One region of the Mesorhizobium sp. M1342 genome, then DNA from elsewhere that is predicted to be linked to it. Evidence: predicted binding sites of a transcription regulator. Region 1 holds the regulator's gene; the other holds the start of a gene.

Region 1 (7,572 bases):
AGGACTAGCGCCTCCGCCACGTGCCTTCCCCACACTCGCGCGGCGTTTTGGATCATGCCCATGGCGCGCAGCGTCTCTGCATTCCGGGCAAAGGCCTGCTCCGACAGGCTGGCAACAGCCGAGCGTTCCGCCGACAAGGCATCATTCTTGCCGATGGCAAACTGATTTGCCACGACCAGCGCAAGCAACAGACCAGATCCCGCCAGCGTAAGCCAGAACAGCAAAGGATGGATGAGGTACAGCAGGGCGAGGAAGAACGGAGCAAACGGCAGGTCGAACAAGACCGCCGCGCCACGTGACCTGATGAAGGCGCATACCGAGGCAAGGTCGCGCAGTGGAGGCAGGGCTGCTCCCCCGGCGTACTTAGCCTCCAGCGAGACGGCGAATGTCCTCGCGCCCAGTCTGTTGTCGACAATGGCTGCAACGCGCTGCGTGTAAACGGAGCGGACCGCATCGAGGAGACCGAGAAAGGCGAGTGCGAGAACCGCGATAGCAGAGAGGTAAAGAAGCGTCTCGACGCTGGAGGAAGGCAGGACGCGGTCATAGATCTGCAAGAGATAAAGGGGGATCACCAATAGCAGGATGTTGATGAGGAACGAAAAAACACCGACATCGGCGATGGCGCGCCTCAAGACTGCCCGCAGATCAGACCGTGCAATCATTCCCGCGCTCCTAACGGCTCATGGCCCCAACATAAGGGCGTCGCTTAGACCGAATGGTCGCCGGCGATGTCCAAGGGGTGGTGCTGCAGGTCGTCCAGCGTATAGGCGCGGATGTAGTCGATCTTCATCTCCGCTGGCGTAGCCAGATGGTCAGGAGGCTGGCCGGCAATGCCGCCCACCGCGAGATTGGCCAGCATATACATGGGATCGTGCATGTCGGCCGGCGTCGCTGCTTGAGCGACCTTTACACCATCATAGGTCCAGACAAGCTCATCCTTCGTCCAGAGCAGGCCATAGGTGTGGAAACCGTCGGTATCCGCAACGTTCACCGTTGAAGAAACCTTCGTGTGCGCTCCCGTCTCATTGGAATGCGCCGTCATGTAGAGCGTGTTCGGGTCCTGGCCACGCGTTTCGACAACGTCCAGCTCCGGCGGCCACGAGCCGTCCTCCGGAAGCAGCCAGAACGCCGGCCAGGCTCCGGCTGTTTCAGGAGGATCCGCCCGCATTTCGAAATAGCCGTAGGTTTGCGAGAAGGTGTCGTGGGTCGTCAGGATCCCCGAGGTGTATTCGTAGTTGTTGATCAGAGGCTTGATGTCCTCCGGCGCCTGCGCGGCGGTGATGGTGAGGACGCCGTTCTCAACGCTGAACGGATGGACCGAACTCGTCGGGCCATAATTGGCGTCGATATACCACTGCAACTCACCATTGCTGCTCAACGTGCTGCCGTTCGGCGCTCCCCACCAGAAATTGGAATTCCAGGTGCCGTCCTGCCCGTCCCGAAGGCTCAGCGTGTTGAAATCGTCGGAGAAGGACAGCGTCATTGCGGACTTGTCGATCGGAAGTTCGAACTGGGTGGGCTGCAGCTTGTCGATGGTCGTATTCTTGAACACCAGGATCTCGTCGGATCCGAGGTTCAGCATCACGTTCGATTCCACCTGGACCATCTGTGAACGGACGGCATCGAACGAAGTGAAGTCGTAGCCGTCAAGCCGGACCGCATCGGTCGCACCGAAGTCGAAGATAAGATCGCTTCCATTACCTTTGGAGATGGCGAAAGTATCGGCGCCATCGCCGCCGATCAGGACATCATTTCCCTTGCCGCCATCCAGCGTCTGGTGACCCGACCCGCCCTTGATGATGTTGTCCACCGCATTTCCGAACGCAAATCGGTTGGTGCCGGTAACGACGAGGTTCTCGAAATTGTCGGGGAGCTTGTAGCTCATCCATGTGTCGATCGTGTCGATCCCTGCCCCAGGATCCTCGACCACCTTATTGTTGGTGGAATAGAGATGATAGTAGTCGTCGCCGGCGCCACCGTAGATCGTGACAGTGACGCCGGTGTCTCCCCAGAAGGAGTCGTTGCCGGAGGTGCCATGCAGTTCCGGTCCAGACCCGGTGGCCGAGAACCAATGAGTGGAAGCGCCGGTGTAGGCAAGAGGGATGCCCTTGGCATTTAAGACCGTGCTCATCAGAAATCCTTCCCAATGGTGCCCGACCTGGTCAAAGGTCCGGCGACCGCTTCCAAGCAACGCTGCAAAGAACGAGATCGTTCCACAGAATCGTCATTAGATCCGAGATCGCGTTGAGCAATCGACAGACGAGCAATGAATAAAGAGGAGAGGACTCGCAATAATTTGAAGTAATTTATTAAAATTGTATATTTCTGCAGAATACGCGTCATCCGACGAACGTATATCTAAATTAACTCAAAGTCATTCTTGCGTGGCTTTCTGGTCGGAGTCTGCGGGCAAGATGGCGACGTACCAAGTAATTCGCCGTGCTTCCTGCGGCCAGCCGGGCCCCAATAGAGAGTTTGGGAGATCGGGGAACGCCAGAAGCTGCCTGTCGCTTTGGCCCAAATGCAGTCATTCGAAACCTGATGAGGATGACCGCTCCTGGCGTCACGTGCTCGCTCCCCATCCATGAGACGAGTGCAACATTCCACCGGCTGTTGGCGACCGCGTGCTAATCGAGTTTTCCCGATCTATCGGGACGGAACAGCCACCTAGTCTTCCCTGATCGCGTAACCCGCCCCACGGATGGTGCGGATGACATCAGGCATGCGGCCGTTGTTGACCGCCTTGCGCAGCCGGCCGACGTGCACGTCGACAGTGCGTTCGTCGATGTAAATCGTCTCGCCCCAGACATTGTCGAGCAGCTGGCTGCGCGAGAACACGCGGCCGGGGTGGCGCATCATGAATTCGAGCAGGCGGAATTCGGTCGGCCCGAGCCGGATCTCGCTCTTCTTGCGATAGACCCGGTGCGACTCGCGATCGAGCACGATGTCGCCGACCTTCAGCACGCTGGACAGCACTTCCGGCTTGGCCCGGCGCAGCAGCGCCTTGACCCTGGCCATGAACTCCGGCGTCGAGAAGGGCTTGACCAGATAGTCGTCGGCGCCGGTCGACAGGCCGCGCACGCGGTCGCTTTCCTCGCCTCGCGCGGTCAGCATGATGATCGGCAGCCGCTCGGTCTCTGGGCGCATTCGCAGGCGCCGGCAGAGTTCGATGCCGGAAACCGCCGGCACCATCCAGTCGAGCACGAGAAGGTCGGGAACGTTCTCCTGCAGCCGGATTTCGGCCTCGTCGCCGCGCGTCACCACCTCGACCTGGTAACCTTCGGATTCAAGATTGTAGCGGAGCAGCACGCCTAGCGGCTCCTCATCCTCCACCACCATGATGCGTGGTGCGATCATCGGCTGGTCACCCCTGTTATGCCGCTGGCGCGGACATTGCCGTCTCGTCCTGCTTCGGACGATTGGCTGGCAGCTGCGTGCCGGTCAAAACATAGTAGGCATTTTCGGCGATGTTGGTCACGTGGTCGCCGATCCGCTCGAGGTTCTTGGCGCAGAACAACAGGTGCGTGCACGCCGTGATGTTGCGGGGATCTTCCATCATGTAGGTCAGCAGCTCGCGGAACACCGAGGTGTATTTGACGTCGATGCGTTCGTCATTGTTTCTGAGCGTGGCAAGCGCTGCCGGGTCGGCGGCGGCGTACTCGTCGACGACCCCCTGCACCTGGATCAGCACCAGTTGCGCCATCGCGTCGATCGAATGCGAAAGGTCGTGCGGCGTGACACTCAGCCCGACAGTGCCGACGCGCTTGGCGATGTTCTTGGCAAGGTCGCCGATGCGCTCAAGGTCGCCGGCCATGCGGATCGAACCGACCACCGCACGCAGATCGTTGGCCATTGGCTGGCGCTTGGCGATCAGCGTGATGGCGCGATCGTCCAGCTCGCGCTGGCGTGCATCCATGATGGCATCATCGGAAACCACGCGCTGCGCCAGCGCATTGTCCGAATTGAGCAAAGCCCTGGTCGAGCCACTGACCATCGAGCGGGCGAGATCGCCCATGTCGCGGATCAGCTGGCTGATCTGCTCCAGATCCTCATCGAAAGATGCGACGGTATGTTCACCCATGATCTTCGTCCCTCGTATGCCTGAGCTCAGCCGAACCGGCCGGTGATGTAGTCCTGGGTGCGTTTGTCGTCGGGGGTGGTGAACATCTTGTCGGTGGCGCCCTCCTCGACCAGATAGCCTAGATGGAACATCGCGGTGCGCTGCGACACGCGCGCTGCCTGCTGCATCGAATGGGTGACGATGACGATGGTATAGTTCTGACGCAGTTCGTCGATCAGTTCCTCGACGCGAGCGGTGGCGATCGGGTCGAGCGCCGAACACGGTTCGTCCATCAGGATCACCTCGGGTGACACGGCGATGGCGCGTGCAATGCACAGACGCTGCTGCTGGCCACCGGAAAGACCCGTGCCAGGTTCCTGCAAACGGTCCTTGACCTCGTTCCAGATCGCCGCCTTCTTCAGGCTCGACTCTACGATCTGATCCATATCGGCCTTGCGCTTGGCCAATCCGTGGATGCGCGGACCATAGGCAACGTTCTCGTAGATCGATTTGGGGAACGGATTGGGTTTCTGGAACACCATGCCGACGCGCGCCCTGAGTTCGACGACATCGATGTTCTTGTCGTAGATGTCTTCTTCGTCGAGCGTTATCTTGCCGGTTACCCGTGCTGAATCGATGGTGTCGTTCATGCGGTTGAGGCAGCGCAGGAAGGTGGACTTGCCGCAGCCGGAGGGGCCGATCAGCGCCGTCACCTGATTCAGGCGGACGTCGAGATTGACATCGAACAGCGCCTGCTTCTCGCCATAGAACACGCCGACCTTGTCGCCGCGCATTTTGATCACTTCGTTCGACTTCATCTTGTCGCCCACTGCGTTTTCAAGGGACTGTTCGGTCATGATGTTCATACCAAGATGCCTTTTTTTCTACCAGCGCCGCTCGAACCGACGCCGAAGCACGATCGCGGTGATGTTCATGGCCATGAGGAAGACGAGCAGGATGATGATGGCGCCGGACATACGCTCGACGAAGGCGCGTTCGGCCTCGTTCGCCCACATATAGATCTGCACCGGCAGCGCGGTGGCCGGATCGAAAGGCGTCGTCGGTGGATCGGCGACGAAGGCGACCATGCCGATCAGCAGCAGAGGCGCGGTTTCGCCGAGCGCACGCGCCAGACCGATGATGGTGCCGGTGAGGATGCCGGGCGCGGCAAGCGGCAGGATGTGCTGGAACACCATCTGCATCTTGGAGGCGCCAAGACCGAGAGCTGCCGAGCGGATCGACGGCGGCACCGCTGCAAGTGCGGCTCGCGTCGCGATGATGATCGTCGGCAGCGTCATCAGCGTCAGCACCAGGCCGCCGACGAAGGCGGCAGAGCGCGGCATGCCCAGGAAATTGATGAACACCGCGAGGCCGAGCAAGCCGAAGACGATTGACGGCACTGCGGCCAGATTGTTGATGTTGACCTCGATAAGGTCGGTAAAACGGTTCTTCTTGGCGAACTCCTCCAGATAGATGGAGGCGGCGACGCCGATCGGCAGCGCCAGCAGCAACACGATCACCATCATATAAAACGAGCCGATGATCGCCACGCCCATGCCCGAGGTTTCCGGGCGGCTGGAGGCGCCGTAGGTGAACAGGCCGCTGTTGAAGTGCTCGGCCATCGCGCCCTCGGCCTTGAGCTTGTTCATCCAGGTGATCTGCTGGTCCGAGACCTTGCGTCGCGCTTCCTCGACGCTGAGGTCGATCTGACCCTTGAAAGCCGAGTCGAGATTGGCGGCGGCGAGGATGTTGACGTCGCGCGTCGTGCCGATCACGGACGGATCGGCGGCAACGATGTCGCGCAACTGGACGCGGGCGCCTTCCGACAGGAAGCCCTTGAGCTGCTTGATCGCCGGCTTATCGTCGGGATTGATGCCGAGCTTGGCCACCAGCGCGTTTTCGGCGAGCTTGGGATAATTCGCCTTGATCAGAACGCTCGGATCGGTTGCGCGTTTGCCGGAAGGATCGATCACCTTCTCGTCGAACGAGATCGGCAGTGATACCGTCGTCTGCCAGAAGGCGGTGTAGCCTTTCGAGACGATGGTGATCAGCATGATTGCCAGGAACGCCAGGCCTACGGAAATCGCCACGACGCCATAGATGCGGAATCGGCGCTCGGCAGCGTAACGGGCCTTCAGGCCGATGTCGCGGCGCGGATGGGCCGCCGCCCTGACCATCGTATCCATGGAAATGTCGGTCATTCGTACTGCTCCCGATATTTGCGCACGATGTAGAGCGCGACGATGTTCATCACCAACGTCAGCGCGAACAGCGTCAGGCCGAGCGCGAAGGCGACCAGCGTCTGCGGCGAATTGAACTCGAGGTCGCCGGTGAGCTGGTTGACGATCTTGACGGTGATGGTCGTCATCGCCTCGAACGGGTTGATGGTGAGGTTGGCGGCGACGCCCGCCGCCAGCACGACAATCATCGTTTCGCCGATAGCGCGCGAGGCAGTCAGCAGGACGGCGCCGACGATGCCGGGCAGTGCAGCCGGCAGGATCACCCGCTTGATCGTCTCGGAGCGGGTCGCGCCGAGGCCGAGCGACCCGTCGCGCATGGCGCGCGGCACCGCGGTTATGATGTCGTCCGAAAGAGAGGACACGACCGGGATCAGCATGACGCCCATGACCAGGCCGGCGGTGAAGATGCTCTGGCCCTGGATGAAGGGCGAACCGCCGGTCAGTGCCGCGGACAGGTCGCGCAGGAATGGCCCAAGCGTGACGACGGCGAAGATGCCGTAGACGATGGTCGGTATGCCGGCCAGCAGTTCAAGCGCCGGCTTGACCACCGAGCGCACCCTGGGCGTTGCGTATTCGGCCATGTAGACAGCCGACATCAGCCCCACCGGCACCGCAACCAGCAGTGCGACGGCGGCGATGTAGAGCGTGCCCGCAAGAAGCGGGATCAGGCCGAACTGGCCCTGGCTGCCGCCCGAACCGGCAGCGGCAAAACGCGGATCCCAGACGGTGCCGAAGAAGAAACTCATCGGCGAGACGCTTTCGAAGAAGGTGATCGTCTGGAACAGCATCGAAAGCACGATGCCGATGGTGGTCAGGATGGCGATGGTGGAGGCGGCAAGCAGCCCCCACAGCATCAGCCTCTCGACATTGTTGCGTGCCCTGGCGCGCGGCTCGATCTGCCTGAGCGCATAGAAGGCGCCGGCGATCGAGGAAACGAGAATGACAATGGCGCCGAACAGGCCGAGCCGGTCCTGGACCTTGTTCGCCTCGACGGCGATCGGGATCATGTAATCCTGCGTGTCGCTCGCCAGTGCCACACCCTTGGCGGCGAGCAGCGGCTGCAGCTCGGCAAAGCTGGCAGGCATTGCGGCCAGTGTGCCCGCATCGAGTTTGCGCAGGCCCCTGGCGAGGCTCTTTACCAGGCTGACGTCCAGTGCCTCACTGGCAACCTTGCTGTCGACGGTGCGCTCGGGCAAGGCAGCGTGAATGTGTCGGTCCAGATAGATGGAAGACCCGACGGTCCAGACGGCAAGCAGCAAAAGAGCAGGCAGA
Region 2 (7,572 bases), on a different contig from region 1:
CGGTAGAGGTCGCCCGACAAATCGTAGTGGCGCTGCACGTTGCGGCGCGAGCGCGAGGCGGTGTTGATCTGCTGCAGGCGGCGGAAGGCGTGGCGCAGCCCTTCGATGGCCTTCGACCAGGTGGCGTCGATGCCGCCGCTGCCCATGTTCTGGAAAGCGATGCGCATCACGCCCAGCACCCCGCCTTCGAGGATGTCGAGTTCGCCGTCCATGTAGGATTCCGGAACCGCCAACATTGGATCGAAGGTGATGGCGCGCTCGGCATGCGCCGTCTTGATATGCATGTGCACCGGTTCGCCGCTGCCGTCGCCGAAAACCACAGCCGAGCCCTTGGGGCCGGTCACCTTGAGATTGCCGGTGCGCACCAGGCGGTCGAGAACGCGCTTCAACAGAATATTCATGACCAAATGTCCCCTCTCGGCCAGACAGGCTGCCTTGGCGCGTGACCGCGAAAATCGGGATCGATTTCGCCGGGGGTCTTGCGCCGAACCAAAGTTGCACAGCGTGCTTTGCGCGGCCAAAGGACGCGCTACGCCATAGTCTGCAACAATATATAGGGGTTCGAAAAGTTCCATTTGGCACAAAAATGCCCGGGCGAGAGACCCGGGCATTGGTCCAGCATGGCTGGATGACGGCAAAGTGATCGGAGCTTGGCTTTAAGTCGTGATCAGCCCATGGCTCCAATCGTCTTGCGAAGTGTGATCAGGCGTTGTCTTCGCCGCCCTCGAACTCGGTGTTCGGATCGAAGAAGTTCTCCGGCCGGGCGTTGTCGTTGATGTCGTCGCCATAGATGGCTTCGGCGGTGGTCAGTGTCTCGCCTTTGGCCTGGCGCTCGGCTTCGTCGGCCGTGCGGGCGATGTTGAGCGTGACGGTGACCTCGACTTCCGGATGCAGCGCGATCGCCACATTGGTGACACCGATGGTCTTGATCGGCTGGTTGAGCAGGATCTGGTTGCGGTTGATCGAGAAACCTTCCGCCGTCAGCAGATCGGCGATGTCGCGGGTCGAAACGGAACCGTAAAGCTGCCCGGTTTCGCCGGCGGAGCGGACGGCGATGAAGCTCTTGCCGTCGAGCTTTTCGGCGATCTGGGCCGCTTCCGACTTGCGCTCGAGGTTACGGGCTTCGAGTTGGGCGCGCTGGCCTTCGAACTTCTTCTTGTTGGCTTCGTTGGCGCGCAGCGCCTTGCCCTGCGGCAGCAGGAAGTTACGGGCAAAGCCGTCCTTGACCTTGACGGTGTCGCCCATCTGGCCGAGGCGGGAAACGCGTTCGAGAAGAATGACGTCCATGGTTTTGTTCCTTCGGTTGGGCGCCAATCGATCGATGAGATCGACGCCGAATGTCTTGGAACAGGTCAGGAAGCTTGAGCGCCCGGGGGCGCTGGTGACGCTGTCCTGCCTGTCGCGGCAGTTAGAGGTCTTTGACCTCAACCCGGGATTTGATGTTCGACCCTGCGGCGCCCGTCGCCGTGGGAGAAGAGCGGGCGGCGAGCCGCCCGCATTGGCGCTATTAACGAACCACGTAGGGCAGCAGGCCGAGGAAGCGGGCGCGCTTGATCGCCTTGGCGAGTTCGCGCTGCTTCTTCTGGCTGACGGCGGTGATGCGCGACGGCACGATCTTGCCGCGCTCCGAAATGTAGCGCTGCAGCAGACGCACGTCCTTGTAGTCGATCTTGGGCGCGTTGGCGCCGGAGAACGGGCAGGTCTTGCGGCGGCGATGGAACGGGCGCCGGGTCGGGATCTGATTGATGTCGACCATTATTCTGCACCCCCTTCAAAGCCTTCGCGCGGACGGCGCGGGCCACGATCGGCACCAGCGTCGCCGAACGAGCGCGGCGGACGATCGCCACGGTCGCCGCGATCACGATCGCCGAACGAGCGCGGACCACGATCGCCACGGTCGCGGTCGCCGAAGCCGCCGCGTTCCGAGCGCTCTTCGCGCTTCTGCATCATGGCCGACGGGCCTTCCTCATGCGCCTCGACCTTGATGGTCAGGAAACGCAGCACGTCTTCGGACAGGCCCATCTGGCGCTCCATCTCGTTGAGCGCGGCCGCCGGGCAATTCAGGTCCATCAGCGTGTAGTAAGCCTTCCGGTTCTTGTTGACCCGGTAGGTGAGGGACTTCAGTCCCCAGTTCTCGACCCGGCCGACGGACCCGCCATTCGCGGAGATGACACCCTTGTACTGTTCGACAAGCGCATCGACCTGCTGCTGCGAGAGGTCCTGCCGGGCAAGAAACACATGTTCGTAAAGAGCCATTATGTCTTATGCCTTTCTTCGTTTCTCTCCCGGTTCCCGGCGGCAAAAGCCTCTGCAACTTCTCGGACCCGCAAACCCTCGAAGGGGCAGGGGGAAGAAAGGAGCATGACGAGACGGTCGAGAGCGGAGACACGGGAGGCGGAAGCACTTCCGGCTTCACACGAAGGTTTTCGAAAAGACCTCCGGCCCTCCGTTCAGCCCCCAGCAAGGACCGGCAGATTGCGGGCGTCTATACAGCAATCCGACCGTAAAGCAAGGGCAAGCGGCATTCCCGTGTGTCCCACGTGACGATCGGGGAGCAGCAACGGCGGAAGTTGTGGTTTCCGGGAACCACGTCTTAACCACACTAGAAGGTTGTGTGGAGTTGAAGCCCAGCCGTCAACGGTCGATTCATCATGGAAGGCGCAAAAGCCCGGACGACCGCACAAAAGCGGCAAGCATTTCCGGGGGTAAGGATGCTTCTCGACAAATTCTGGCGCTCGAAGAGCGGCAATTTCACGCTTGTGCTGGCACTGGGTTTGCCGGTCATCCTGACAGCAGTCGCTTTCGCAACCGATGTTTCGACCCTTATGCGGGCCAAGAGCAATTTGCAAAACGCTCTCGATTCGGCAAACCTTGCTTCCTCGCACCTTGGCGATCTCGACATCACCCGCAATGACGCTTTCAACCGCTATTTCCAGGCCAACATCGTCGGTCATGGCGAGCTCGGCAATGCGCAGGCGACGTTGACTGTCGACAAGGGCGTCAACTTCGTCAAGACAAAGGCGGTTGCCTCGGCGGACGTCAATCTCAACTTCGCCTTCCTGTTCGGCGACAGCAAGCGCATCGTCGTCGATGCCTCGGCGGTCGAATCGAACAACCAGCTCGAAGTCGTGCTGGTGCTGGACAACACCGGCTCGATGGCCGGCGCGCGCATGACGGCGTTGAGGACGGCGACAAAATCGTTGCTCGACACGCTCGAAGCGGCGAAATCGCCGACGCGCAAGATCCGCGCCTCGCTGGTTCCTTTCGTAACCGCTGTCAACGTCAATGGCGACGGCTTCGATCCGTCCTGGATCGACATGGACGGCAAGTCCTCGACCAACGGCGTCAATTTTCCCGTCATCGACGGCAAGCGACCGAACCACATGGCGCTTTTCAAACAGCTCAAGAAGACCGGATGGACCGATGCCGGATGGAATGGCACCGGATGGAAGGGTTGTGTCGAGGCGCGGCCAGGCGCTTACAATATCTCCGACACGCCACCCGACACGGCCAAGCCCGACACGCTGTTCGTGCCGTACTTTGCGCCGGACGATCCCGAAGACGCCCAAAAGCCGTCTGGCGCCTATGGCAATTCGGACAAATACTACAACAACTCCTACCTCAACGATGTCAGCGACAAAACCAGGCTTGCCCAGTCGGGCATCAACATTCTGGGCATCGATCTCAGCAACCTGCTCGGCAACCTCATCGACCTTTTGTCACCCGATGACAGGGCTGCCAGGGAAAAGATCGCCAAATATGTTGCGCCCGCCAAGGAACTCATCACCGAGACCGGCTCTCCCATCACTATCGGCCCGAACCGTGCGTGTCCGACCCCGGTGGTCGCCCTGACCGACGATTTCGACAAGCTGCGCAAGGCAGCCAGTCAGATGACCGAGTGGAACGGTTCGGGCACCAATGTCTCCGAGGGCCTGTCATGGGGTATGCGGGTGCTGTCGCCCGCCGCGCCCTACACCGATGGAGCGCCGTGGAAGACGCCCGGCATCAGCAAGATCGTGCTGTTGCTCACCGACGGTGAGAACGTCGTCTATGGCGCCAGCCAACAGCCGACGAAGTCTGACTACACATCATATGGCTATCTGGCCGGCGGTCGTTTCGGATCGGATAACCAGACGACGGCGGCACGCAACGTCGATGGCTGGACCAAAAGCGTCTGCACCCAATTGAAGGACCAGGGCGTGCAGATCTACACCATGGTGCTGCAGTCCGACACCGCAGCCAACCGTGCGCTTTACAGCGCCTGCGCCTCTGATCCGAGCGGCTATTATGCAGTCAACGATCCGACCAAATTGCCGGACGTCTTCCAGCAGATTGCCAACAAGTTCTCAAAGCTGCAATTGACGAACTAAAGGCGGTCTCAACTCGTATGGGCGGCGACAATCTTGTCGACCGTTTCGGGGAAGAAGTCGGGTGCCGCGTGGCGTTTGCCGAACATCATATCGTACTGCAGCAGGCGGAAATCGCGGATCGCCGGATCGATCTCCTTTTGTCGCGCCCAATCGGGCGTGGCCTCGCCAGCCGGCGTCAGCAGCAGATTGCGGTCGACGACACGGTAGCGTTCGCTCATCGCACCCAGGAAACCGGTGTAGTAGGGATGAGTGATGCCCGCCGTCTTCAGGATATGATAGGGTAGGAAGGCCGGGCTGACGGCGCCCACGTCTTCAACCGGCCCGGTGCGGTTCGACCAGATGACCAGCGGCGTCTCGTGGTGTTCGAGGGCGGCCTCGGGCGACGCTTCCTTGCGCGGCGCGACATTGTCCTTGAGGAAGCCGGTTTCGACGTAGACCGGCCCCAGCGGCGGCAGATGATCGCCGAAGAAGGCGATCACGGTGGGACGGGAGCGTTTCTTCGCCCATTCGACCAGGCGTTCAAGGCCGCGATCCGCATCGGCTGAACCCTCGGCATAGCTAAGCAGCGATTCGCGCGCCCATTGGCTGATCGGCGCCTTCACCGTGTGCGTCGGATTGTAATAGCGGTTCGGCTCGTAAGGACCGTGGTTTTGCAGGCTGACGGCAAAGAAGAACACTGGCTCGTCGCTGGCGTCGGCCTCGCTGATGATCTCGTCGGTCATCGCCGCGTCCGATGCCAGCGGCCCGCGCTTTTGCATGGGCGGCAGCGTCTCTTCCGACTTGAAGTCGTTGAAGCCGAAATCGGCGTAGACCGCGCCACGGTTCCAGAACCAGTTGGTGCCGGGATGGATGGCGCGCGCCCGGTAACCCTGGCTCTTGAGGAAGGTTGCCAGCGAAGGCGTCGGCGTGCGCACATATTGCTGATAGGGGATGCTGCCGGCCGGCAGGAAGGCGTTGGAAAAGCCGGTCAGGGCCTCGAACTCGATGTTGGCGGTCATGCCGCCGAATTCCGGCGAGAACATCGAGCCCGAGCGCAGCGCCCGCACGTTGGGGATCGGATCGGGCGTGATGGTGACGCCGGGCAGCTTGGTCGGATCCCAGAAGGATTCGCTCATGACGATGATGATGTCGGGCTTCTCGGCCGGCACCGAGGCGGTTACATCAGGTCTGCCGATCGCCGCGATCGCTTTGTCGGTATAGCCTGGCGGCGCCGAGACATGCGCCATCGGCACATTGAGAGCGAAGGCCAGCGCAAAACCGTTGGAGGCATAGTTTTCCTTCTGGTCCCACATGATCGGGATGATCTGCAGCCGGTCCCTGGTCCAGGAGAAGGTGGCGTAGTCCATGATCGAAACGAAGAAGGCGAGCAGCGGCACGGCCAGCGTCAGCCGGGCAAGGCGGCCCTTGCGGCTGAGCGCGGGAACCTTGCGGCGCCACAGCCGCCAGCCGTAGACGAGCAGTGACAGGCCGGCGACGATGCCGACGACCATGGCGAGCGCGGTCATCGGCCGGTCGCGCACCAAAAGCGGCAGCAGCGCGAAGATCTGGCGGGCATAGAGGAAATCGGTGGGATAGAGCGGATCGCCGAGATAATGCGACTTCTGGTGGCCGACGAAGGCAAGGGATAGCGTCAGCGGCGCGACGATCATCAGGCTCTGATGGCTGCGGCCGAGCACCGCATCGAGGCCGATCAGGATCAGCGCGAAGACGACGATGGTGGTCCAGCCGGGCTTCAGCGGCTGCAGGAAGAAGGAGACGGTGCCAGCAAAATCGCCGCGCACGATCAGTTCGATCGCAAACACCAGGACGGCCGCGATCGCCAGGCTGACAAGCCCATAGCGCACGACCGGCCATCTCCTGCCCGGCAGATAGCCGGTGGAGGGGTCGTCTTCCAGGAACTGTGGCGCGGGCTTGCCGGCGCGTTTGTAACTCTTTGCCACTTAAACTTCCCCACCCAGCGACAAACACGTCACTCGATTGTCATGGAATTGTCACGCAAAGCTAGCGCCTGTGGCCAAAATAAGAAGAGCCAGCAAACGAATCGTGAGCGGTTTTCATCAGGAGTGATCGCCAAAAAGCCTTTCGGAACAGGCACTCGGCGGATGAGGCGGCCGTCGGGCAGGGTCGAACCGGGCTTGACTTGGCGCCCCGCCATGCCTCACAGGCAAGAAAAACCCGTCTTCAGGCAAGCAAAACCAGCCCTTGGGAGCCCTCGCATGGCCGTCGCATTCACCTTTCCCGGACAAGGCAGCCAGGCGGTCGGCATGGGCAAGGATCTCGCCGACGCCTTCCCCGAAGCGCGCAGGGTCTTCCAGGAAGTCGACGACGCACTTGGTGAGAACTTGTCGAAGCTGATCTGGGAAGGGCCGGAAGAGGCGTTGACGCTGACCGCAAACGCGCAGCCGGCACTGATGGCGGTGTCCCTGGCCGTGGTCCGGGCGCTGGAATCGCGCGGCTTCTCGCTGAAAGGCAAGGTCACCTATGTCGCCGGTCATTCGCTGGGCGAATATTCGGCGTTGGCCGCTGCTGGCTTCGTTTCGGTTGCCGATGCCGCCCGGTTGCTGCGCATACGCGGCAATGCCATGCAGGCGGCGGTGCCGGCCGGCGAGGGCGCCATGGCGGCGATCATCGGATTGGAACAGGCCGATGTCGAAGCAGCCTGCACCGAGGCATCCAAAGGGTCGGTCTGTCAGATCGCCAACGACAATGGCGGCGGTCAGCTGGTTATTTCCGGAACCAAGGCTGCGGTCGAACTGGCGGCGAAACTGTGCACGGAAAAGGGCGCCAAGCGAGCGCTGATGCTGCAGGTTTCCGCGCCTTTCCACTCCGCGCTGATGGCGCCCGCGGCCGACGTCATGCGGGAAGCCCTGGCCGGCGTGACAAAGAATTCGCCGGTGGTTCCCGTCCTATCCAATGTCACGGTTAGCCCGACCAGCGATCCGGACGAGATCGCCCGCCGCCTGGTCGAACAGATAACCGGCCGCGTGCGTTGGCGCGAGACGGTGGAGTGGTTCGGCGCGAACGGCATCACCACGCTTTACGAAATCGGCGCCGGCAAGGTGCTTTCAGGATTGGCGCGGCGCATCAACCGCGACATTGCCACCGCGTCGGTCGGCTCCGCGGCTGAGGTCGAGGCGGCGTTGGCGGCGCTTGGTTGAACGGCTTGACTTGAATTCGCTGATGCGCGGCCACATGAATACGT

Evidence for each region. Region 1 encodes PhoB, which activates phosphate uptake and scavenging genes when phosphate is short. Its sites were predicted from a motif close to TGTCATNNANCTGTCAT; they were not measured.
Region 2: the regulator PhoB is predicted to act here: its motif matches at 6,349-6,365, upstream of NKH06_RS21460 (LTA synthase family protein).

Annotation. Positions count from the first base shown of each region.
Region 1 covers NZ_JAMYLI010000024.1:25,263-32,834, reverse strand. The annotation lists gene NKH06_RS23335 (type I secretion system permease/ATPase) at 1-662, opposite strand, end outside; gene eglC (endo-1,3-1,4-beta-glycanase EglC) at 707-2,131, opposite strand; gene phoB (phosphate regulon transcriptional regulator PhoB) at 2,668-3,357, opposite strand; gene phoU (phosphate signaling complex protein PhoU) at 3,374-4,081, opposite strand; gene pstB (phosphate ABC transporter ATP-binding protein PstB) at 4,108-4,926, opposite strand; gene pstA (phosphate ABC transporter permease PstA) at 4,945-6,261, opposite strand; gene pstC (phosphate ABC transporter permease subunit PstC) at 6,258-7,572, opposite strand, start outside.
Region 2 covers NZ_JAMYLI010000021.1:1,043-8,614, forward strand. The annotation lists gene NKH06_RS21435 (cyclopropane fatty acid synthase) at 1-401, opposite strand, end outside; gene rplI (50S ribosomal protein L9) at 703-1,287, opposite strand; gene rpsR (30S ribosomal protein S18) at 1,508-1,756, opposite strand; gene rpsF (30S ribosomal protein S6) at 1,756-2,256, opposite strand; gene NKH06_RS21455 (pilus assembly protein TadG-related protein) at 2,712-4,370, shown strand; gene NKH06_RS21460 (LTA synthase family protein) at 4,379-6,310, opposite strand; gene fabD (ACP S-malonyltransferase) at 6,587-7,528, shown strand.